2 regions of the Rhizobium sp. 10N414 genome follow, and region 1 is predicted to be linked to the other one. Evidence: riboswitches for the same ligand, from Rfam matches in the RefSeq annotation. Region 1 holds a riboswitch; the other holds the start of a gene.

Region 1 (4,417 bases):
ACTGGATGTGCGCGGTCGCGCCGTCCAGCTCGGGCCGATGCTGGACGCGATCCTCGAGCGCCATCGCTATCCTGCGCCCGTCGCGCGGCTTCTTGCCGAAGTCGTTGTGCTGACGGTGCTGCTCGGCACGTCGCTGAAATTTGAAGGCAAGTTCACGGTCCAGACCAAGGGCGACGGCCCGGTGGACCTGCTTGTTTGCGATTTCTCGACGCCTGAGAACGTGCGTGCCTACGCACGCTTCAACCAGGGCCTCCTCGACAGGGCCGTTGCGGCAGGGCAGATCGAGCCCGAACAGCTTCTCGGCAAGGGCATGCTGGCCTTTACGATCGATCAGGGCAAGTTTTCCCAACCCTACCAGGGTATCGTTGCGCTCGACGGTGCGACCCTTGAAGAGATTGCCGGCACCTATTTCCGCCAGTCTGAGCAGATCCCGACGCGGGTGCGTCTTGCTGCTGCCGAACTCTTCGATCGCGACGACGCGGGCAAGCCGCGCCACCGCTGGCGGGCTGGCGGTCTTGTCGCCCAGTTCCTGCCGGAAGCGCCGGAGCGCATGCGCCAGCCGGATCTTCACGGCGGCGACGGCGATAGGACTGGCGGCACCCACAAGGAAGACGATGCCTGGATGGAAGCCCGCTCGCTCGTCGACACGATCGACGCCGACGAACTGACGGATCCGCAAGTCGGCACCGAGCGGCTGCTATATCGTCTGTTCCACGAGCGTGGGGTTCGCGTCTACGAACCGCGCGAGGTCTTCGATCGGTGCAGCTGTTCCCGCGAAAAGATCAAGGGGGTGCTGAAGGGCTTCTCGGCGGAGGAAATTGATGCCAGTCAGGAAGACGGCGCAATTTCGGTCACCTGCGAATTCTGCTCGACGACCTATCGTTTCGAAGTGGAAGAGGTGGCAGAGCCTGCTGAGTGATCAGTTCAGGACTCTCAGCAGCCCTGGCGAATCCAGTGAGAAGGCGGGTATTTCGACATTGAAAAGCTCGCCTTCGTCCGTTTCCATCTGGTAGTGGCCGAACATCAGCCCCGACGGCGTATCCAGCGGGCAGCCCGAGGAATATTCATAGGTATCGCCGGGCGCGAGCCGCGGCTGTTCGCCCACGACGCCGGCGCCCGTGACCTCATCGACGAGGCCGTTCTGGTCGGTGATGTTCCAATAGCGGTTCACCAGTCGCACGGACTTGTCGGAATTGTTGCTGATGACGATCCGGTAGCCCCAGACATAGCGATCGTCTTCCGGATCGGATTGCTCCTCCAGATAAAAAGGTTCGACGACGACTTCAATGTCTCGTGTAAGGGCGCGGTACATGCCTACACCATAGTCAATATACGTTACCGGTATCTTATACGACAGCCGATCCGTCAATAAACCGATAGTCGATCACGTCCGTAATGCCTGTAAAGGCAAGAAGTTTCGCCACTTAAGCCTGACTTTGACCTGTCTTGGGTGGGGCAAAGCAGCATGTGGCGGTCGGCCGGATTTGCGTCGATCCGGCCGATGTCGGCTGATCAGGCGTTCACTTTTGCGAGAGCCTGGGCGAAGTCCTCGATCAGGTCGTCCGTGTCCTCGATGCCGGCGGAAAGACGAACGGTACCGCCGGAAATGCCGAGCTCCGCCCGTGCTTCGTCGGTCAGGTTCTTGTGCGTCGTCGTAGCCGGATGCGTGATCAGGCTCTTGGCGTCGCCCAGATTGTTGGAGATCTTGACGACCTGCAAGGCGTTTTGGAGCGCGAAAGCTGCTTCCTTGCCGCCCTTGAGTTCGATGGCGACCAGTGTCGAGCCACCCTTCATCTGCTTGGCGACGATGTCGGCCTGCGGATGATCGTTGCGGCCGGGATAGATGACCTTGGCGACCTTCGGCTGATCGGCCAGGAAGTCGGCGATCTTCGATGCGTTTTCGGTCTGCTGCTTGACGCGCAGCGGCAGCGTCTCGAGTCCCTTCAGCAGCGTCCATGCCGTGAACGGCGACATGGCCGGGCCGGTGTGGCGGTAGTAGTCCTGAAGGTTCTCGTTGACCCATTCCCGGTCGGAGAGGATGACGCCACCGAGGCTGCGGCCCTGGCCGTCGATGTGCTTGGTGGCCGAATAGACGACGATATGGGCGCCGAGCTCGAGCGGCTTCTGGAAGATCGGCGTGGCGAAGACGTTGTCGACCACGACCTTGGCGCCGATCTGGTTGGCGAGCTTGGCGACGCCGGCAATGTCTATCACCTCGAGTGTCGGATTGGTCGGGCTTTCCAGGAAGAACACCTTGGTGTTCGGGCGGATCGCCTTTTCCCAGTTTTCCAGATGGCGACCGTCGACCAGCGTGCATTCGATACCGTATTTCGGGGCGAGCGTCTCGACGACCCAGCGGCAGGAGCCGAAGAGGGCGCGGGCGGCAACGATGTGGTCGCCGGCCTTCACCTGGCAGAGGATTGCGGCGGTGACGGCTGCCATGCCGGAGGCCGTGGCGCGGGCTTCCTCTGCGCCTTCCAGTGCGCACATGCGCTTCTCGAACATGTCGTTTGTCGGGCTGCCGTAGCGAGCGTAGATATAGCCTTCCGTTTCGCCCTTGAAGCGCGCTTCGGCCGCTTCCGCGCTCTCATAGACGAAGCCCTGCGTGAGGTAGATGGCTTCCGAGGTCTCGCCATATTGCGAGCGCAAAGAGCCGTCGTGAACGAGTTGGGTTGCGGGGCGCCAAGTCTTGCTCATGAATCACCACTTTCAAACAACAAAAAAACCGGCCGCGAAAGCAGACCGGTTTTGCACCCGGTCCTTTTAGCCACTTGTTTAACGTGGCTGCAAGCCGACCGGCCAAATCACCACGGGATAAAAGTGCAATACTGCCGTTCTATGCTTGCGTCAATTCCTTGAGTTTGGTTTTGTCTCCCGCGAATATGGATGGGGCATGATGGCTCGCGAAACAGGAATTTTGGCGGATCGCGCGATAGCCGCGCTCTTTGAGGCGGGACGTCTCACCAGCGAGCGCGATTTGGACCACGACCAGATCCAACCGGCAAGCCTTGACCTCAGGCTTGGCGCGAAGGCATTCCGCGTTCGCGCGAGCTTCATGCCGGGTCCTTCCCATTTGGTGTCCGATAAGCTCGATCGCCTCAGCCTCCACGTCGTCGACCTCAGCGAAGGCGCCGTGCTGGAGACCGGCTGTGTCTATATCGTTCCCTTGATGGAGCGCCTCGACCTGTCGGCCGACATGTCGGCCTCGGCCAATCCCAAAAGCTCGACCGGACGTCTCGATATCTTCACCCGCGTCATCACCGACTACGCGCAGGAGTTCGACAAAATCCCGGCTGGCTACTCCGGCCCGCTCTATCTCGAAATCAGTCCGCGTACTTTCCCGATCGTCGTGCGTCGAGGCTCGCGCCTGTCGCAGATCCGTTTCCGGGTCGGCCATTCGATACTTGGGGAGCCGGAATTGCTCGCGCTCCACGATGCCGAAACGCTGGTCGCCAGCAAGCTGCCGAACGTCTCCGGCGGCGGCATTGCCCTGTCGATTGATTTGGCCGGCGACAAGGATGGACTGATCGGCTACCGCGGTAAGCACCACACTGCAGTCGTCGATGTCGACAAGAAGGCGCAGCACGACATCTATGACTTCTGGGAACCTCTCTATAGCCGCGGTCGCAACGAACTGATCCTGGATCCGGACGAGTTTTATATTCTCGTCTCGCGCGAAGCCATCCATGTGCCACCGCACTACGCGGCAGAGATGACCCCCTTCGATCCGTTGGTTGGCGAATTTCGCGTGCATTATGCAGGCTTCTTCGACCCCGGCTTCGGCCACGTCCCCGCCGGCGGCCGCGGCAGCCGCGCCGTGCTCGAGGTCCGCAGCCACGAGGTTCCCTTCATCCTCGAGGACGGCCAGATCGTCGGTCGCCTCGTCTATGAGCATATGCAGGAGCACCCCGAGAGCCTCTACGGCTCCGGCCTCGGCTCCAACTATCAGGCCCAGGGCCTGAAACTCTCGAAGCACTTCCGCATCTGACAACGCCAATGCCCGCTTGACAGCGGCACCCATCTATTGGAAATCTCGCTCCAACGCGGGTGTAGCTCAATGGTAGAGCAGCAGCTTCCCAAGCTGAATACGAGGGTTCGATTCCCTTCACCCGCTCCAAGTTCAGATGGTTTTGCTGGGACTGAGCGGATTTCATCCGCACTGTGGTCTGAGCGTGGTGCCACGTGGGCCGCCGTCGTTCGCTGTCTTACTCCACGAGGAAAGAACGCCCTTAAGAGGTAGCCTCGAAGGAAATTGAAATAGTTGACAATCCTCTAATAAACATGGTTAATTTTTAACTATTCTCCGATATCACGGGAACGCAGGCGACCCCTTGGTCGTTGTCGGCATGATCAGGAGGAGTTGCAGAATGCTTTTGAAGATTTTCACGGCGAAGCGCGAGATCCGGGAGAATGGCGA
Region 2 (4,417 bases), on a different contig from region 1:
GCCGATCGCCCGCTGCTCGTCAGAGTCAAGCAGCTTGTCCCAGCGGGCTCGGGTATCAAGCCGGGAAACCAGATTTTGGAGGCCTGCCTTTTCCAGCGCCGCAATGACATCGGCATTCTGATAGGCGTCAACAGGTTCCGGAAACGCCAATGCTTCGCGAAGCGTACCACCCGGAATGTAGGCCGACTGCGGGACGAAAAGCATGTCGTCCGTGGGCGGCAAGCCGATCTTGCCGCCGCCGCACGGCCAAAGCTCGGAAAGCGCAAGGAAGAGCAATTTACGATTCACGTTGTGGTCGCCGTTGATCATGACCTTTTCGCCGGCCTTGATCGTCACCGCGCCTTCGTGCACGCGGAAACCACCGCACTGGTCGATGTCCTCGCCGATCTTGGCGGCGATCCGGACATGCTCCAGCGTCAAGTTCCCGGAAGGGTTCCGTTCGTACTTGATCGTTCCCTTCATATTGATTTCGTCATTCATGCTGGTGAGCGCCTGCCGGAAATCGGTGACGCGCATCAGCGTGGCGCGCCATTCGGCGATGGGACCGAAATTCGCGACATACCAGCGAAGGGCGGTGTTGACCTGGTTGAAGGCGCCCACGGACACCATCAGCTGGCCAAACGTCAGGCCGCCGGAGAAGTAGGCGGGTGCGGCAACAATGATCGGGATGACAACGACGAGCCAACCGTAGCCGGCCGATACCCAGGTGAGGTTGACGTTGGCCATCGCCACCCGCTTGATGACGGCAAGCACCGCACTGATGTCGGTGTCGATGCGTTTCTGCTCATTCTCCTCGCCGCGTGCCACGGTAATCGCCGGCATGTTCTCGTTGGCATGCATCAGCGCGAAGCGAAGCTCTGCTTCCTTCGAGAAACGATCCGCATTGAGCTTTACAAGCTTGCGGCCCACCAGTTGGCTGAGAATCGATGCGGACGCCGCATAAAAGATCGCAGCCCAAACCATATAGCCCGGAATGGAAAAGGAATGCGTGCCGAAACGGAAGATAAAGCCGCTTGAGAGATCCCACAGAACGCCGATGAAACTGATCAGCAGGATCGTCGCCTGCACCAGCCCGATCATCAGGCTCGTGGTGCTTTCCGCGAGGTTGCGGGCGTCTTCGTGCAAGCGCTGATCGGGATTGACGCCGATGAGGCCGCTGGCCGAAAGCCGAAGCGCACGCTTGCGCTGAAGCCACTGGTTGACAAGATCACGCGTCAGGCCTTCGCGCATGTAGACCGCGGTCATCTGATTGAGCCAGGCCTGCACGACGTTGAGCAGCAGCAGCATGCCGGCGATCAACGCGAAGACCTTCAACTGATGGAAGAAGCCGGGCAGATCGCGCCGCGCGATGCTGTCGTAAAAAGGCGCGTTCCACTGGTTGAGAATGACGGTGGCATAGGCGGTCGCAAGAATGATGGCGATCAGCGCAGTAGCGATCACCAAGACCCTTCCCCGCACGGGCGAATGCCAGAAAGCCGAGAACATGACCCTCAAGCGATAGCCCAGGCTCAGGTCGTATCCTACTCTGTCCTGCCCTTGAATGCTTGGCCTGCCTTTGAGGTCATCTGCCATTACGCGTCCCTAGTCGTCATTCTACTTCAATAAACGTGGTGATTCGCTGTGTCCACCAACAGATTCTAGCAACCTTTAACGTGTGAGTGACTTCGCATCGACCCCACTCTTCGTATGAGCAATTGATTCGCAGCCCGACTGGCGCTATTTAAGGCACTCCGTGGTGATTTGGCCGGCCGGCTTGCAGCCACGTTAAAGAAGTTGCTAAAGGGCCGCGTGCGGACCGATAGCGATATATTCGTTTCTTTGATCGAGTGACCGCAATGCCCATCAAGATCCCCGATACCTTGCCTGCGTTTGAAACCCTGGTTCAGGAAGGCGTACGCGTGATGACCGAGACGGCGGCAATCCGTCAGGACATCCGGCCGCTGCAGATCGGGCTTCTCAACCTCATGCCCAACAAGATCAAGACGGAATTGCAGATGGCCCGCCTGGTCGGCGCTTCGCCGCTGCAGGTGGAGCTTTCGCTCATCCGCGTGGGCAACCATAAAGCAAAGAACACCTCGGAAGACCATCTTCTCGCCTTCTACCAGACGTGGGAGGAAGTGAAGGACCGCAAGTTTGACGGCTTCATCACAACAGGCGCGCCGATCGAGACGCTGCCCTACGAGGACGTGAACTATTGGGGTGAAATGCAGCAGATTTTCGACTGGACGGAAACCAACGTCCATTCGTCGATGAACGTCTGCTGGGGCGCGATGGCCGCGATCTATCATTTCCACGGCGTTCCGAAGTACGAACTCAAGGAGAAGGCCTTCGGTGTCTACCGACACCGGAATCTGAAGCCGTCGTCGGTCTACCTGAACGGTTTCTCCGACAATTTCGAAGTGCCCGTGTCGCGCTGGACCGAGGTTCGCCGCAGCGACATCGAAAAGTCACCAGACCTGGAGATCCTGATGGAATCCAGCGAAATGGGCGTCTGCCTGGTGCATGAACGCAAGGGCAAGCGGCTCTATATGTTCAATCATGTGGAGTACGATTCAACGTCGCTCTCGGACGAGTACTTCCGCGACGTGAATGCCGGCGTGCCGATCAAGATGCCGCACAACTATTTCCCGCACAACGATCCGTCGCTGGCGCCGCAAAATCGCTGGCGCAGCCACGCGCACCTGCTGTTCGGCAACTGGATCAACGAGATCTACCAGACGACACCTTACGATCTCAACGACATCGGCAAGGGCAACTGACGGAGCCGATGCCAAGCGGCCGCCGCTTGGTCTGACGGTGCTTCTTTTTTACGACACCCGTTGCGGTTTGCGGCAAATGGGGGCAGGTTCCCTGCCTCAATTAAAGATATATCTGGATGGTCGCTATGGCGGAAATGTTGAAACGGGAAGTTTTTGGGCAAACCCAGTCGGGCGAGACTGTCTTTCGTGTCGAGATCAAGGGTGGCGGGCTGACCGCCAAGATCATCACCTGGGGCGCCGTCATTCAGGATCTCCGCCTTGACGGTCACGATGCGCCGCTGCTGCTTGGCTTCGACGATTTTGACAGCTACCCCGCCCACTCCTCTTACTTTGGAGCGACGCCTGGGCGCTGCGCAAACCGCATCGGCGGCGGCAAGTTCACTTTGGATGACAAGAACTATCAACTCGATCTCAACGAGAAGGGCGTTACCCATCTTCACGGCGGCAAGGACAACATCGCCAAGCGGAACTGGACAATCGTCGAGCATGATGCCGACCGCGTCGTGTTGACGATCGTCGATCCCGACGGTCGCGGCGGCTATCCGGGCAACTGCACCATCCAGGCCACGTACTGGGTACACGGCAACGGCGAATTTTCCGTGACCTACGAATCGACGAGCGATCAACCGACGATCGCTAACGTCTGCCAGCATGCCTATTTCAACCTCGACGGCCGCGACGATGCGCTCGGCCACGACATCATGATTGCAGCCGACGGCTACCTCGTGACGAATGAGTTGCAGATCCCGACCGGAGAGGTACGGCCTGTCGCCGGAACGGTTTTCGACTTCCGCGAGATGTCGCCCATGAAGCGGTTCGGCGGCAGCGAACAGGCGCTCTACGATCACAATTTTTGCCTCTCCACCGAACGCACCGCAAAGCGCTCCGTCGCGCTTGCCCGCAGCCTGAACTCAGGCGTTTCGCTGGAAGTTCGCACGACGGAGCCCGGCGTACAGTTCTACGCCGGCTTCAAACTCGACGTGCCTGTGCCAGGCCTCGATGGACGCAAGTATGGTCCCTTCGCCGGCTTCTGCCTGGAAACACAGATCTGGCCGGATGCGATCAACCACGAGGGCTTCCCCGATGCCGTTTTGCGCCCGGGTGAAGTGTTGCGTCAGGAAACGGATTACATTTTCTCGAAGAGCTAACGCTCTCGCCTTGTTCTCGAATGAGCCAACCCTCGCAGGCTTCCTGCGGGGGTTTTTTTGCGCGTCATTTCTTGCTTGCGATTGGTTCTAAATAGGTTCTATTATTGCGAAATGGATAGAACCAGTCTGATAGCGGAACTGAACAGCCGTGGCCTGCGCGACGAGGCGTTGACCGGGCCGCTTTACAAGCGGCTGGCACAGGCGCTGACCGGTTTGATCCAGGAAGGGTTGCTGAAGCCCGGAACGGCGCTCCCCGGCGAGCGCGATCTGGCCGAAGCCTTGAAGGTCGGGCGTGTCACCGTTCGGACCGCCTATCGCGACCTGATGAATTCCGGCACGCTCGAGTCGCGGCATGGAAGCGGCACCTTCGTTTCCAGCAAGGTCGAGCGCATGGAACAGTCGCTGTGGCGGCTCTCGTCGTTTTCTGCCGACATGCGCTCGCGCGGTCGCGCTCCAGCCGCAAGGATCTTGTCTCGGACGGTCAATACGCCATCTCCGGAAGAGGCGTTC

The links. Region 1 has a riboswitch for S-adenosylmethionine ahead of AC1DE4_RS00720 (O-succinylhomoserine sulfhydrylase). Riboswitches for the same ligand answer to the same signal wherever they lie in the genome.
Region 2: another riboswitch for S-adenosylmethionine. It lies ahead of metA (homoserine O-acetyltransferase MetA); the one in region 1 lies ahead of AC1DE4_RS00720 (O-succinylhomoserine sulfhydrylase).

The regions. Positions count from the first base shown of each region.
Region 1 is NZ_JBFTIN010000001.1:135,552-139,968, reverse strand. It holds gene AC1DE4_RS00730 (Hsp33 family molecular chaperone) at 1-919, shown strand, start outside; gene apaG (Co2+/Mg2+ efflux protein ApaG) at 920-1,312, opposite strand; gene AC1DE4_RS00720 (O-succinylhomoserine sulfhydrylase) at 1,513-2,697, opposite strand; SAM riboswitch at 2,743-2,821, opposite strand; gene AC1DE4_RS00715 (2'-deoxycytidine 5'-triphosphate deaminase) at 2,894-3,988, shown strand; tRNA gene AC1DE4_RS00710 (tRNA-Gly) at 4,044-4,117, shown strand; gene AC1DE4_RS00705 (hypothetical protein) at 4,368-4,417, shown strand, end outside.
Region 2 is NZ_JBFTIN010000010.1:129,908-134,324, forward strand. It holds gene AC1DE4_RS12270 (SbmA/BacA-like family transporter) at 1-1,572, opposite strand, end outside; SAM riboswitch at 1,723-1,800, shown strand; gene metA (homoserine O-acetyltransferase MetA) at 1,836-2,759, shown strand; gene AC1DE4_RS12280 (aldose epimerase family protein) at 2,885-3,907, shown strand; gene AC1DE4_RS12285 (GntR family transcriptional regulator) at 4,019-4,417, shown strand, end outside.